DNA from 2 places in the Rossellomorea sp. GAMAL-10_SWC genome. Region 1 is predicted to be linked to the other one. Evidence: a T-box and tRNA genes for the amino acid it is inferred to sense, from the RefSeq annotation. Region 1 holds a T-box; the other holds one or more tRNA genes.

What was found. The T-box of region 1 lies ahead of trpS (tryptophan--tRNA ligase). A T-box ahead of a tRNA ligase gene usually reads a tRNA of that ligase, here a tRNA-Trp.
Region 2: it encodes a tRNA-Trp, which carries the amino acid that the T-box ahead of trpS (tryptophan--tRNA ligase) is inferred to sense. The anticodon was not compared.

Annotation. Positions count from the first base shown of each region.
Region 1 covers NZ_CP144911.1:594,239-602,061, forward strand. The annotation lists gene V5E38_RS02885 (beta-ketoacyl-ACP synthase III) at 1-370, shown strand, start outside; gene fabF (beta-ketoacyl-[acyl-carrier-protein] synthase II) at 397-1,635, shown strand; gene V5E38_RS02895 (DUF2268 domain-containing putative Zn-dependent protease) at 1,821-2,558, shown strand; gene V5E38_RS02900 (YjbA family protein) at 2,774-3,526, shown strand; gene trpS (tryptophan--tRNA ligase) at 3,705-4,703, opposite strand; T-box leader at 4,764-4,992, opposite strand; gene V5E38_RS02910 (DUF3899 domain-containing protein) at 5,051-5,425, opposite strand; gene opp3b (oligopeptide ABC transporter permease) at 6,254-7,180, shown strand; gene opp3C (oligopeptide ABC transporter permease) at 7,184-7,823, shown strand, end outside.
Region 2 covers NZ_CP144911.1:147-7,969, reverse strand. The annotation lists gene queG (epoxyqueuosine reductase) at 1-304, opposite strand, end outside; gene V5E38_RS00100 (hypothetical protein) at 788-1,084, shown strand; tRNA gene V5E38_RS00095 (tRNA-Leu) at 1,289-1,371, opposite strand; tRNA gene V5E38_RS00090 (tRNA-Leu) at 1,465-1,548, opposite strand; tRNA gene V5E38_RS00085 (tRNA-Cys) at 1,563-1,633, opposite strand; tRNA gene V5E38_RS00080 (tRNA-Gly) at 1,639-1,713, opposite strand; tRNA gene V5E38_RS00075 (tRNA-Gln) at 1,719-1,793, opposite strand; tRNA gene V5E38_RS00070 (tRNA-His) at 1,874-1,949, opposite strand; tRNA gene V5E38_RS00065 (tRNA-Trp) at 1,965-2,038, opposite strand; tRNA gene V5E38_RS00060 (tRNA-Tyr) at 2,044-2,128, opposite strand; tRNA gene V5E38_RS00055 (tRNA-Thr) at 2,139-2,211, opposite strand; tRNA gene V5E38_RS00050 (tRNA-Phe) at 2,244-2,319, opposite strand; tRNA gene V5E38_RS00045 (tRNA-Asp) at 2,328-2,403, opposite strand; tRNA gene V5E38_RS00040 (tRNA-Met) at 2,407-2,483, opposite strand; tRNA gene V5E38_RS00035 (tRNA-Val) at 2,648-2,723, opposite strand; tRNA gene V5E38_RS00030 (tRNA-Glu) at 2,733-2,807, opposite strand; tRNA gene V5E38_RS00025 (tRNA-Ser) at 2,831-2,922, opposite strand; tRNA gene V5E38_RS00020 (tRNA-Asn) at 2,927-3,001, opposite strand; rRNA gene rrf (5S ribosomal RNA) at 3,012-3,127, opposite strand; rRNA gene V5E38_RS00010 (23S ribosomal RNA) at 3,249-6,186, opposite strand; rRNA gene V5E38_RS00005 (16S ribosomal RNA) at 6,340-7,823, opposite strand, start outside.

The DNA of each region.
Region 1 (7,823 bases):
TCTTTATAAAGGTGGAGATCACTTAGTAATGAATGGTCGAGAAGTGTTTAAGTTTGCAGTTCGTCAAATGGGAGATTCTTGTGAAACTGTTTTAAAATTAGCAGGATTAACAAAAGAAGAAGTGGATTTCTTAATTCCACACCAAGCGAATACTCGTATAATGGACGCTGCAAGAGAAAGATTACAACTTCCTAAAGAAAAAATGAGTGTAATTATTGATCGTCATGGTAATACATCTTCATCTTCAATTCCAATTGCATTAGTTGAAGAATATAAAAAAGGAAATGTTAAAGAAGACGATGTATTAGTATTAGTTGGATTTGGCGGCGGATTAACTTGGGGTGCAATTGCACTTCGATTCGGAAGATAATCTAATTGAAGGAGGATTTTTTTAATATGAAAAAAAGAGTTGTTATTACAGGTTTAGGTGCAGTATCACCTATTGGTAATGATATAAATACAGTATGGGAAAGTTTAATGAATGGAAAGAGTGGAATTGGTGTTCTGACTCGAAAAAATCCTGATAATTTCCCTGTTAAAGTTGCAGGAGAAGTAAAAGACTTTGATCCTGAAAAATATATTGATAAAAAAGAAGTAAAACGCATGGACCGCTTTACTCATTATGCAATTGCAGCTTCAAAAATGGCATTAGAAGATGCAAACTTTACAATCGATGAAGAAATTGCTCCTAAAGTAGGTGTTTGGATTGGTTCTGGTATCGGTGGTATGGAAACATATGAAGAACAGTTTAATACATTCCAAACAAAAGGTGCACGTCGAGTAAGCCCATTCTTTATTCCAATGCTAATCCCTGATATGGCTTCTGGACAAGTATCTATTTTAACTGGTGCTAAAGGTCCTAATGGTTGTACAGTTACAGCTTGTGCTTCTGGTGCAAGTTCGATTGGTGATGCTTTCAAAATTATTCAACGTGGCGATGCAGTTGCAATGATTACTGGTGGTGCCGAAGCACCGATTACTGATATGGGTCTTGCTGGATTCTGTGCTGCAAGAGCTTTATCATTAAATCCAGATCCTGAAAAAGCTTGTCGTCCATTTGACAATGCTCGTGATGGCTTTATCATTGGTGAAGGTGCTGGGATTGTATTCCTTGAGGAATTAGAACATGCATTAGCTCGTGGAGCGAAGATTTATGCTGAAATCGTTGGATATGGAACAACGGGTGATGCACACCACATTACAGCACCAGCTCCAGGAGGAGAAGGTGGCGCTCGTGCAATGAGAATGGCACTTGATGATGCTGGTTTATCAATTGAAGATATTCATTACATTAATGCACATGGTACAAGTACTGAATTAAACGATAAATTTGAAACGATGGCAATTAAAGAAGTATTTGGTGAACATGCATACAATGTACCAATTAGTTCAACAAAATCTATGACTGGTCATATGCTAGGAGCAGCTGGTGGAATTGAAGCAATTATTACAGCATTAACAATCCATAATAAAGTAATTGCTCCTACGATAAATCACCAAGAAACTGATAGCGAATGTGATTTAGATTATGTACCAAATGTTGCTAGACCATTTAATGTAAAAGCAGCAATTTCTAATTCATTAGGATTTGGTGGACATAATGTAACTTTAGCATTTAAAGAATTTACTAAATAAGGTTGAAATTTATTTTGGACACGAAAGCTTAGGTCTTTACCTAAGCTTTTTTTTATTAAAAATCCCAGTGTAAAAAAAAGTAACTTTCACTAGTTAATTATCATACTTTAATAGTAAATTAAGGTGGTGATTAACTTGGGATAATGCCAACTTATAGATGGGTTGATTTTATTGAAGACAAACAAATGGTAATGAAAAAACTTTTACCATATTTTCCGAAATATAATGAGGAAAGTTTATATAAATATCTTCTTTCCCACGGTTTATCGAGGCTGTCAACTTTGAGTAAAGATGATCTGAAACAACTAGATGAAAAAAGTATATGGAAAAGCCTTTCTGAAGAGTTTGAGAAGTTAAAAAGAGAATTTAAAGGACCTGACCTTCCTATATTTATTTTACCTTGTCATAGAACGGGAAATATGTTTAAAAACACGACTTATCAAAGGGGTGGAATAGCACATAAAAATTGTATTTGTTTATTTTTGTCCCCTTTAGAAGGAATTTTACAACATAAAGCAGTATTATTACATGAGTATCATCATATTGTAAGATTGACAAAGTTATATAAAAACAAAAAGGTCACATTACTTGATGCTATGATTTTAGAAGGTTTAGCCGAAACTGCAGTTTTAGATCTGTATGGAGAAGCGGTTCAGGCACCATGGACAAATCAGTATTCTTCCAAGCAATGTGAATTATATTATAAAAAATATTTAATTGATAAACTTGAGATAACAAGTAATGATGCTAATTTTTCAAAATACTTGTATGGTGGGAACGGAATTCCAAAATTATTGGGTTACAGTGTTGGATATGACATTGTTAAAAGTTGTACAGAGCAGACAGAATGGTCAACTGATATCCTTTTACGAACGCCAAGTAAAAAGATTAAGGAAAATGCAATACATTATCTTTCGATTTGAATGCAAACGATGCCAGAGCAGATCAAAGCGTATATAATGTATTGTTTAGTATTAATGTATCAGAGATGCTTTAATCTATGATATTTTAATGAATTATTGACTATTTTTCATTCAGTTTGTTAAACACTTTTTGTAATTCAGTGGAAAATGGAATAAATTAGTGAATCACTGACCATACTGAAAGTTACATACAGTTGTGAAGTGAGGGGTAGTAAATGTTGTATTTACATGATGTATGGGTCAATTGGTTTGAAGGTGAAGAAAATGGTTACAATGTCTGTCATTTTTTTGAATGGAGAAAAGATGATAGTGTTGAATTATTAGACCAAGTTCCAGTCATTAAAGTTACTCCAGAGTTATATCAGTATATTGAAAATGAACTATTAGAGCTTCCTTCCGGTCTATTAACTGAAGTGTTCCAAAAGTCTTATGTAAGAAAGAATCACGAGCGTATTCAGCTAGATTATTGCTTTGTAGTAACTGACGGTAATGGTATTATTGCAGTTGACACAATTGGGTATAATATTCCAATTCGAAAAAGCCGTTTAATACCTAGGCAAGAACAAATGGTGTATGATATGACAGCCGAGATTGAAGAAACTCACTATACTCTTCAAAATTTAGTAAATGATGAAACAAAAGAACATCATATACTGTCACCGTCGCCTATTATTATGAGCGGACTAACAAGAAAAGAAAGACAACTAAAGCAGTTATTATTTATGGCGCTAGATCAACTCCATTCATCAAAAAATCCATCGGAGATTCGCTATTGGTACACTGAGTGGAATCCAAGATCGTATCAACAAATTCAGGATTTGTCATTTGAGGACATTTGGTCTCAATTATATGACGAAATAAAAAGTGGATGGTCAGAGCGACATGAGCAATTATGTGGAAGAATCGTTAAAGGTCAACCTTTCTTTGAAAAACTATGGGAAATGGAACACGAGCAAAAAGTAAACTAAAAGAGGTTATTTAAATTCGCCTCAAAACAAAAAGACCTACAAGGTGATAAGAGCCTTGTAGGTTTTTTAATGATTTATTGATATTTCGTTCTTTTCCTTACAGTAAAGAAAAAGGTGTCTCAAAAGTTCTTTGACTTTTAAGACAACAATTACTATTTAATGTTTACGTAAGTAGGGATTATTTTTTTCTCTTGCGACCTAATCCCATAGCATTTTCCATTTTTTTAATCATTTTACTCGCAACAGCATTTGCTTTTGCAGCTCCCGCATTTAAAATATCATCTAATTCAGTCGATGAAATAATTTCTTTATATCGTTCTTGTAATGGGCGTAATCCGTTAACTACTACATCTGCAACATCTTGTTTGAATTCTCCATAATTTTTACCAGCGTATTTATTTTCCAATTCTTGAATTGTTTCACCCGTAAATGCTGAGTAAATGCTTAATAAATTCGAAATACCAGGCTTATTTTCTTTATCATACTTTACAATGCCTTCAGAGTCAGTTACAGCACTCTTAATTTTCTTTTCGATAACTTTAGGATCATCTAAAACAAAAATTGTAGCTTTTTGATTTTCATCGGATTTACTCATTTTTTTAGTTGGATCAGCTAAACTCATAATTCTAGCAGCGTCTTTACTAATTCTAACTTCAGGGATCGTAAAGATATCATTATATTTCTTATTAAAACGCTCTGCTAAGTCACGAGTAAGCTCTAAATGTTGCTTTTGGTCATCTCCAACTGGAACTAAATGAGTACCGTATAAAAGTATATCTGCGGCCATTAAAGGTGGGTAAGTTAATAAGGCAGCAGATACACCATCTTTACCAGATGATTTATCTTTAAACTGTGTCATACGCTCTAATTCACCGATATATGATATACATTGCATCATCCATCCTGCTTGAGCGTGTGCAGGTACTTCTGATTGGATAAAAATAGTTGATTTTTCTGGGTCTAATCCAGCAGCAACATAGATTGCAGATAGACTTTGAATGTTTTTACGTAAAGCGAGTCTGTCTTGAGGAACAGTTATTGCATGTTGATCAACAATACAGAAATAACAGTTATAATCATTTTGTAATTCAATGAATTGTTTTACCGCACCTAAATAGTTACCTAAAGTAATACCTCCAGATGATGTTGGTTGAATTCCACTAAAAATAGTTTGCATCTTAAAATCCTCCTAAATAAAGCTAAATAAAATAAAAAAAGCGGCATAATCTCTCTATTACATAGAGACGATTAAACCGCGGTACCACTCTAGTTATTCCAAATATGGAATCACTCATGCATGAAATCATGCTCTCATCTATCGTTTGAGTTACGTCGAAGCCTACTTATACTATCTGTTCGGTTCGAAGCTCAGAAGTCCATTCGACAGGGAGCATGACTTGTTTTCACCATCCACAAGCTCTCTTAACATGCTAAATCTGTGTACTACTCTTCATCACAGCTTATATATACTTTCTATAGATAATATCTTAATTATATTCAACTTTCAAGATGTTGATACATCATTTAGTAAATAATGATAAAACTGAATAAAAAAGAAAGGATAACTAAAGTGATTGAAGCCATCAGTAATGGTTTTGTAATTGAAAATCGATATCTTCTATAAATCATATCCTTTTTAACAGTAAGTGATTCATCACCTGTCATTTCTGCCATCTGTTGGTCTCTCGTTCCGAATACTTTACGCATTCCAAAGCGAGTGATATTAAAAAATCCACTTTGTACAATTAATAAAAAACCACCAATCACAAATAATGTTAGTCCAATATAGAATATTGTGTTCGTGAAATGAAGGAAAAAGTTTAATGTTCCTTTGGTAAAAGAAAAGATTGCTGCTAGTACTATCGCAGATAATACGACAATGATATAGTGTTTCGACATTTAGTTTGTGATCCTCCTGTTGGAAAGAATTATATATTGTAGACTTAATAATGCTATACTATAATAATATTGTAAACAGTTTCAACTAATCGTTACAAAATATTTTTAAATTGTTAGCATTTTTAAGACAATTCTCTTTATTTTAACAAATTATTTAATTTTATTTGTCAAAATTGTTGTAAAACTCTCATAAAAATGTATAATAAAATTTGTAGAAAAAAATCGATACTTATCGAAAATTCTACTATAAAAATTCAGAATTGTATATTAACTTTCTGTATTTTAACCTACATTGCATTAGCATCTTAGGGGGTATACATCATGGATTGCGAGATATGTTACGATAAATAAATTTGCTATACTGAAATTGCAATTTGAATTTTTGAATAAACATTCATTTTTTTACCAAATTTATGAATAAATACCTAAATAAGCTATTTTTTATAAGGATCCCAGTTCAATTTATAAGGGGAAAAATTGTAAAGAATTATCTGTTTAGAATAATAATTTAGAATTTTCCGGTAAAAAAATATTGACCAAAAGCGTCATTGCGAATACGCTTACATTGTTGGGAAAAAAAGCTTAAGCAAAAATTTACACCATTTTACATCAAATGAAAAAAAAGGATTAAATGATTAATCCCATGTTTGAGAATAATATGGACAAGAAGTTAAATCGATCGAAAAAATTACAGAATTATAATTGGTACTAAAGAGTATGTGGAATAGATCCAAATAGGGGAAAATCCAAATGCTCTCATTTTTACAAAAAAATTATCAAAAAATAAAAAAAATAAAATATTTTTTAAATTAATAGGGGGGTGCAGTTGTGGGACGTTACGTGCTACAGAGATTTATTTACATGTTTGTCACACTATTTTTGATTTGTACTGTTACATTTTTCTTAATGAAGTTGTTACCAGGTTCTCCATTAAAAAACCCAGAGAAATTAACACCTGAACAAAAACAAATTATTTTTGTTAAATATGGGTTAGATAAGCCAGTTCCTGTACAATATGCAAATTACATGAAGAATCTTGCTAAAGGTGATTTAGGAGATTCATATAAATACGATAATCGTAAAGTAACTGATATGATTTCAACTCGTATTGGTCCATCAGCTCAATTAGGTGCTCAAGCACTATTATTAGGAACATTTATCGGATTAATCTTCGGTATCGTAGCAGCACTAAAAAATAATACAATTTTTGACTATGGTTCTACTGTTCTAGCAGTTCTAGGTATCTCCATCCCGTCATTCGTTTTCGGGGCAATCTTACAGTACTACTTAGCAGTAAAATTACATTGGTTCCCGGTAGCATATTGGGAAAGCTTTAAATACACGATTCTACCGACAATTGCATTGTCAGTATTCGTAACAGCAACTGTAGCTCGTTTTTCAAGAACTGAGTTAATCGAAGTTATGAACTCAGAGTATATCGTAACAGCTAAAGCAAAAGGTATCTCTCAAGTAGGCGTAATCATTAAACATGCTCTGCGAAATGCATTAATCCCAGTAGTTACAATTTTAGGTCCAATGGCTGTAAACTTAATGACTGGTACATTAGTTATTGAAAATATGTTTGCTGTACCTGGACTAGGTTCTCAATTCGTTAACTCAATTGTAACAAATGACTACTCAGTAATTATGGGTACAACAATTTTCTATAGTGCATTATTACTAATCGTAATCTTCTTTGTAGATATTTTATACGGTGTAATTGATCCACGTATCCGTTTAGCAGGAGGTAAATAAATAATGAACAACAACACAGCGCAAAAAATTTCATCTGATTTATTCCAACCTGCAAACGTAGATTTGAATAATGCAGATAAAATCTCAAGACCTTCGGATTCTTTTTGGAAAGATGCAAGAAGACGTTTTAGAAAAAATAAAGGTGCAATGTTAGGATTTATTATCCTTGGTATCTTATTATTCTTTACATTGTTTGGTCCAATGATGAGTGGACACTCATATAAAGACCAAGATTTAAAAAGATCAAAATTACCACCAAAAATTGGTGTATTAGAAAATGTAAAATTCTTACCATTTGACGGAATTGATCAATATGGAAACGATGTATATAAAAACAAAAATATTAAAGAAAATTACTGGTTTGGTACAGATGATTTAGGTCGTGACCTTTTCACAAGAACATGGGCTGGTGCTCGAGTATCAATCTTAATCGGTTTATTAGCAGCAGTAATTGATATGGTAATTGGTGTAGCTTTCGGTGGTATTTCAGGATTCTTTGGTGGCCGGACAGATACAATCATGCAGCGTATTGCTGAAGTTTTAATGGGTGTTCCTTATCTAATCGTAGTAATCCTATTCATTTTAGTATTTAAAAACCCAGGTATTCTTTCGATCGCTTTAGCGATGGTAATCACTGGTTGGG
Region 2 (7,823 bases), 590 kb from region 1:
CCCATGAAGCCCTACAAAAAATCCCCCTTGTAGATCCTTTTTTACTTTTAGGAGGATTTTTCAATTTAGATGGATAAGCTAGCGCAATTGCAAGAATTGAATTAGCTTCTGTCATAATTTTTCTGGCATCTACTCTTCGTTCAATATCCTTTGTCTCAAAGCCCGATTGATAATTTAATTCCTGCTGCCTATATAGACGATTTTTTAATGTTAAAAATGGATCTACAGTCGTAAATCCAATCTTATCTATTCCAATTTCTTTACTATATGAAATCAATTCTTTTTGAAATTCTTTTATATTCACAAGAATCACCTAACTGCCTGTTAATTTACAAATTATATTTTCTATTCTAGTCAGAAAATTATTTCTTTATCTAATTATGTCACAAAAGCCTCTAATAATAGACTTTTTAATATAAAAAAACGCAATGTATCGTTCTTCGAATGAATCAATACACTGCGTTGTTATCAAGTTATAAGTGCTTTACTACTAATACAAATGCAATCTGTATTTAGTAGGTTTTTAATGAACTTGTAATTAAATTTATCATAAATATGTCATAAATTCAAGAATAAAATCAATTTTTGTCGAAAGAGTTCTAACATGATTATAGCACTTAAAAAATAGCGGATGACGTGAATAAGAAAAAGATCAATATTCATCAGAACTTTAATTAATTAACTAATTATAGAGGATATTAAAAGATTTGTAGAAATTTGAATGAAGGTATAATGAATTTTCCCATAGAATTCTTCTTTATAGGTTAAATTTAGGAGGAGAATAACTATGACAGATCCTTTGGTAAATGAAGAAAAAAATCCTTTGGTTGAAAGTTTCGAAGGTGTCTGTAGTTTGATTGAAGAAACAAACGACAGAATTGATTTTACACAGGATACACTTAAAGAACTTGATCGATACAATAATGAGAAATTAAAAAATGCAAAACAATTTACTATTAAAGTAGCTGCTGCAAGCCTTCTAATAGCAACAACAGGCTTAGTAGTTACTTTAGCAAATAAAAGAAAACCAAAACAATTTGATTGGCTTGCTGCTAAGCAAAAACGTAAGTATGTAAAGATGTAATGATATGCACTGCTAAATGAATAGTAGTCACATAAAGAAAGGCAGCGACTATAACTATGTTCGCTGCCTTTCTTTGTGCTGATCCCAAAATGAATACGATTATATTATATCAGATGAAGACTCTAATCTTTTTTCCTAACACTTACTTTCTAAACAAAAAAAGGATTCTGCATCTCTGCAAAATCCTCTTCCCTTCATTCAATATAGCGGTGACAGGACTTGAACCTGCACATCCGTGAAGATACCTGATTTTGAGTCAGGCGTGTCTGCCATTCCACCACACCGCCAAAAAGTTATAAAATAATTATAATATATGAAAGACAAATTGTCCATTCAAATCTGTAATTAAAAACCTCTTACAAAAGTAAGAGGTTTAATGATACCGAGGGCCGGACTCGAACCGGCACGGGGTCAACCCCCGCAGGATTTTAAGTCCTGTGTGTCTGCCATTCCACCACCCCGGCAGAAGTAAATTAAAAGGCGGTAACCGGATTTGAACCGATGATAAAGGTTTTGCAGACCTCTGCCTTACCACTTGGCTATACCGCCATACTTGGAGCGGAAGACGGGGTTCGAACCCGCGACCCCAACCTTGGCAAGGTTGTATTCTACCACTGAACTACTTCCGCATAAATGGCTGGGCTACCTGGATTCGAACCAGGGCATGACGGAATCAAAATCCGTTGCCTTACCGCTTGGCTATAGCCCATTAATTAAGAACTTTATATACTATATTCAATTTACTATAAATTATATTACTCACTTGAAAAATCGTTACAATAATTTAAATGGGGCGACCGATGGGAATCGAACCCACGAGTGTCGGAACCACAATCCGATGCGTTAACCACTTCGCCACGACCGCCATTATTGTATTATTTGGCAGGGGCAGTAGGAATCGAACCCACACCAAAGGTTTTGGAGACCTCTATTCTACCGTTAAACTATGCCCCTATAAATGGTGGAGGGGGACGGATTCGAACCGCCGAACCCACAGGGAGCGGATTTACAGTCCGCCGCGTTTAGCCACTTCGCTACCCCTCCGATTAAAGAGTGCCGACTAGAGGACTTGAACCCCCAACCTACTGATTACAAGTCAGTTGCTCTACCAATTGAGCTAAGTCGGCTTAATAATAATTACTTGTTATCTATTTTAAGATGGTGGCTCGGGACGGAATCGAACCGCCGACACGAGGATTTTCAGTCCTCTGCTCTACCGACTGAGCTACCGAGCCATCTTAAATGGCGGTCCCGACCGGGATCGAACCGGCGATCTCCTGCGTGACAGGCAGGCATGTTAACCGCTACACCACGGGACCATTTGGTTGCGGGGACAGGATTTGAACCTGCGACCTTCGGGTTATGAGCCCGACGAGCTACCAGACTGCTCCACCCCGCGATAATGTGGATTCTATTTTTTATAGATCCATAAACTGTATTTCGTTAAGACCATCCCAATCTCAGGATGTTATTGCAAGTAGCAGCTCGATTGGTATGCTGAAGTAATTTCTTCGAAGCATATTCGTTCGTGCTCCACCCCGCGATAATAAGAATTTAATTAGATGGTGGAGGATGACGGGCTCGAACCGCCGACCCCCTGCTTGTAAGGCAGGTGCTCTCCCAGCTGAGCTAATCCTCCGTAATAAAATGGTGACCCGTACGGGACTCGAACCCGTGTTACCGCCGTGAAAGGGCGGTGTCTTAACCGCTTGACCAACGGGCCAGTATAATAGTCCTGAAAACATGTGGCGGAGAGCAAGGGATTTGAACCCTTGAGACAGGGTTACCCGCCTACACGATTTCCAATCGTGCTCCTTCGGCCACTCGGACAGCTCTCCAAAATGGCTCCGCAGGTAGGGTTCGAACCTACGACCACTCGGTTAACAGCCGAGTGCTCTACCACTGAGCTACTGCGGAATAATCATAAACCAAGCGACGTTCTACTCTCACAGGGGGAAACCCCCAACTACCATCGACGCTGAAGAGCTTAACTGCCGTGTTCGGTATGGGAACGGGTGTGACCTCTTCGCTATCATCACTTGATTCAATTCCTTAAGGACAATAACTATTATATCATATCTCATTCGAAAGTCAATGACTTTTTCAAAGTTTTTTATAATAATTTTTGTACCCTCAAAACTAGATAATGTCATCATCAAACTTGTTAGTTAAGTCCTCGACCGATTAGTATCAGTCAGCTCCACGTGTCACCACGCTTCCACCTCTGACCTATCAACCTGATCGTCTCTCAGGGGTCTTACTAGCTTAACGCTATGGGAAATCTCATCTTGAGGGGGGCTTCATGCTTAGATGCTTTCAGCACTTATCCCTTCCACACATAGCTACCCAGCCATGCTCTTGGCAGAACAACTGGTACACCAGCGGTGTGTCCATCCCGGTCCTCTCGTACTAAGGACAGCTCCTCTCAAATTTCCTGCGCCCACGACGGATAGGGACCGAACTGTCTCACGACGTTCTGAACCCAGCTCGCGTACCGCTTTAATGGGCGAACAGCCCAACCCTTGGGACCGACTACAGCCCCAGGATGCGATGAGCCGACATCGAGGTGCCAAACCTCCCCGTCGATGTGGACTCTTGGGGGAGATAAGCCTGTTATCCCCGGGGTAGCTTTTATCCGTTGAGCGATGGCCCTTCCATGCGGAACCACCGGATCACTAAGCCCGACTTTCGTCCCTGCTCGACTTGTAGGTCTCGCAGTCAAGCTCCCTTATGCCTTTACACTCTTCGAATGATTTCCAACCATTCTGAGGGAACCTTTGGGCGCCTCCGTTACTCTTTAGGAGGCGACCGCCCCAGTCAAACTGCCCACCTGACACTGTCTCCGAGCCGGATCACGGCTCTAGGTTAGAATTTCAATACAGCCAGGGTAGTATCCCACCGACGCCTCCACCGAAGCTAGCGCTCCGGCTTCTCAGGCTCCTACCTATCCTGTACAAGCTGTACCAAAATTCAATATCAAGCTGCAGTAAAGCTCCACGGGGTCTTTCCGTCCTGTCGCGGGTAACCTGCATCTTCACAGGTACTATAATTTCACCGAGTCTATGGTTGAGACAGTGCCCAAATCGTTACGCCTTTCGTGCGGGTCGGAACTTACCCGACAAGGAATTTCGCTACCTTAGGACCGTTATAGTTACGGCCGCCGTTTACTGGGGCTTCAATTCAGAGCTTCTCCCGTAAGGGATAACCCCTCCTCTTAACCTTCCAGCACCGGGCAGGCGTCAGCCCCTATACTTCGCCTTGCGGCTTCGCAGAGACCTGTGTTTTTGCTAAACAGTCGCTTGGGCCTTTTCACTGCGGCTCTCCCGGGCATACACCCAAAAGAGCACCCCTTCTCCCGAAGTTACGGGGTCATTTTGCCGAGTTCCTTAACCATAGTTCTCTCGCTCACCTTAGGATTCTCTCCTCGCCTACCTGTGTCGGTTTGCGGTACAGGCACCTATTTCCTCGCTAGAAGCTTTTCTTGGCAGCGTAGAATCAGGAACTTCGGTACTATATTTCCCTCGCCATCACAACTCAGCCTTATGATGTGCGGATTTGCCTACACATCAGCCTAATTGCTTGGACGCGCATATCCAGCAGCGCGCTTACCCTATCTTTCTGCGTCCCTCCATTGCTCAAACGGAAATGAGGTGGTACAGGAATATCAACCTGTTGTCCATCGCCTACGCCTGTCGGCCTCGGCTTAGGTCCTGACTAACCCTGGGAGGACGAGCCTTCCCCAGGAAACCTTAGGCATACGGTGGACGGGATTCTCACCCGTCTTTCGCTACTCATACCGGCATTCTCACTTCTAAGCGCTCCACCAGTCCTTACGATCTAGCTTCAACGCCCTTAGAACGCTCCCCTACCACTGATACCATACGGTATCAATCCGCAGCTTCGGTGATACGTTTAGCCCCGTTACATTTTCGGCGCAGAGTCACTCGACCAGTGAGCTATTACGCACTCTTTAAATGGTGGCTGCTTCTAAGCCAACATCCTGGTTGTCTAAGCAACTCCACATCCTTTTCCACTTAACGTATACTTTGGGACCTTAGCTGGCGGTCTGGGCTGTTTCCCTCTTGACCACGGATCTTATCACTCGTAGTCTGACTCCTATGGATAAGTCATTGGCATTCGGAGTTTGACTGAATTCGGTAACCCGTTGGGGGCCCCTAGTCCAATCAGTGCTCTACCTCCAAGACTCTAACACATAAGGCTAGCCCTAAAGCTATTTCGGGGAGAACCAGCTATCTCCGAGTTCGATTGGAATTTCTCCGCTACCCACACCTCATCCCCGCACTTTTCAACGTGCGTGGGTTCGGACCTCCATTCAGTGTTACCTGAACTTCATCCTGGACATGGGTAGATCACTCGGTTTCGGGTCTACGACCACGTACTATATCGCCCTATTCAGACTCGCTTTCGCTGCGGCTCCGTCTCTTCAACTTAACCTTGCACGGGATCGTAACTCGCCGGTTCATTCTACAAAAGGCACGCCATCACTCGTTAACGAGCTCTGACTATTTGTAAGCACACGGTTTCAGGTTCTCTTTCACTCCCCTTCCGGGGTGCTTTTCACCTTTCCCTCACGGTACTGGTTCACTATCGGTCACTAGGTAGTATTTAGCCTTGGGAGATGGTCCTCCCAGATTCCGACGGAATTTCACGTGTTCCGCCGTACTCAGGATCCACTCAAGAGGGAACGAGGTTTCAACTACAGGGTTTTTACCTTCTTTGACGGACCTTTCCAGGTCGCTTCATTTACCCCGTTCCTTTGTAACTCCGTATAGAGTGTCCTACAACCCCAAGAGGCAAGCCTCTTGGTTTGGGCTATCTTCCGTTTCGCTCGCCGCTACTCAGGAAATCGCTATTGCTTTCTATTCCTCCAGGTACTTAGATGTTTCAGTTCCCTGGGTCTGTCCTCAGTACCCTATGTATTCAGGTAAAGATACTACTCCATTACGAGTAGTGGGTTTCCCCATTCGGAAATCTCCGGATCAATGCTTACTTACAGCTCCCCGAAGCATATCGGTGTTAGTCCCGTCCTTCATCGACTCCTAGTGCCAAGGCATCCACCGTGCGCCCTTTCTAACTTAACTAATTTTAAAACTAATTGAATTAAACTTACGCAGTTTAATGAATGACATTATCTAGTTTTCAAGGTACAAAGTTGAGAGTGAACTCTCAAAACTAAACAAAACAATGAAGAAACATTTTCATACATGAACCATCGGTTCATGATGTCTCCATAGAAAGGAGGTGATCCAGCCGCACCTTCCGATACGGCTACCTTGTTACGACTTCACCCCAATCATCTGTCCCACCTTAGGCGGCTGGCCCCTAAAAGGTTACCCCACCGACTTCGGGTGTTACAAACTCTCGTGGTGTGACGGGCGGTGTGTACAAGGCCCGGGAACGTATTCACCGCGGCATGCTGATCCGCGATTACTAGTGATTCCGGCTTCATGTAGGCGAGTTGCAGCCTACAATCCGAACTGAGAATAGTTTTATGGGATTAGCTCCACCTCGCGGTCTTGCAACCCTTTGTACTATCCATTGTAGCACGTGTGTAGCCCAGGTCATAAGGGGCATGATGATTTGACGTCATCCCCACCTTCCTCCGGTTTGTCACCGGCAGTCACCTTAGAGTGCCCAACTAAATGCTGGCAACTAAGATCAAGGGTTGCGCTCGTTGCGGGACTTAACCCAACATCTCACGACACGAGCTGACGACAACCATGCACCACCTGTCACTCTGTCCCCGAAGGGAAAGCCCTATCTCTAGGGTTGTCAGAGGATGTCAAGACCTGGTAAGGTTCTTCGCGTTGCTTCGAATTAAACCACATGCTCCACCACTTGTGCGGGCCCCCGTCAATTCCTTTGAGTTTCAGTCTTGCGACCGTACTCCCCAGGCGGAGTGCTTAATGCGTTAACTTCAGCACTAAAGGGCGGAAACCCTCTAACACTTAGCACTCATCGTTTACAGCGTGGACTACCAGGGTATCTAATCCTGTTTGCTCCCCACGCTTTCGCGCCTCAGCGTCAGTTACAGACCAGAAAGTCGCCTTCGCCACTGGTGTTCCTCCAAATCTCTACGCATTTCACCGCTACACTTGGAATTCCACTTTCCTCTTCTGCACTCAAGTTTCCCAGTTTCCAATGACCCTCCCCGGTTGAGCCGGGGGCTTTCACATCAGACTTAAGAAACCGCCTGCGCGCGCTTTACGCCCAATAATTCCGGACAACGCTTGCCACCTACGTATTACCGCGGCTGCTGGCACGTAGTTAGCCGTGGCTTTCTGGTTAGGTACCGTCAAGGTGCCAGCTTATTCAACTAGCACTTATTCTTCCCTAACAACAGAGCTTTACGACCCGAAGGCCTTCATCGCTCACGCGGCGTTGCTCCGTCAGACTTTCGTCCATTGCGGAAGATTCCCTACTGCTGCCTCCCGTAGGAGTCTGGGCCGTGTCTCAGTCCCAGTGTGGCCGATCACCCTCTCAGGTCGGCTACGCATCGTCGCCTTGGTGAGCCGTTACCTCACCAACTAGCTAATGCGCCGCGGGCCCATCTGTAAGTGATAGCCGAAGCCATCTTTCAATAAAGGAACAGGAGTTCCTTTATGTCATCCGGTATTAGCTCCGGTTTCCCGAAGTTATCCCAGTCTTACAGGTAGGTTGCCCACGTGTTACTCACCCGTCCGCCGCTAACTAACGGGAGCAAGCTCCCATTAGTCCG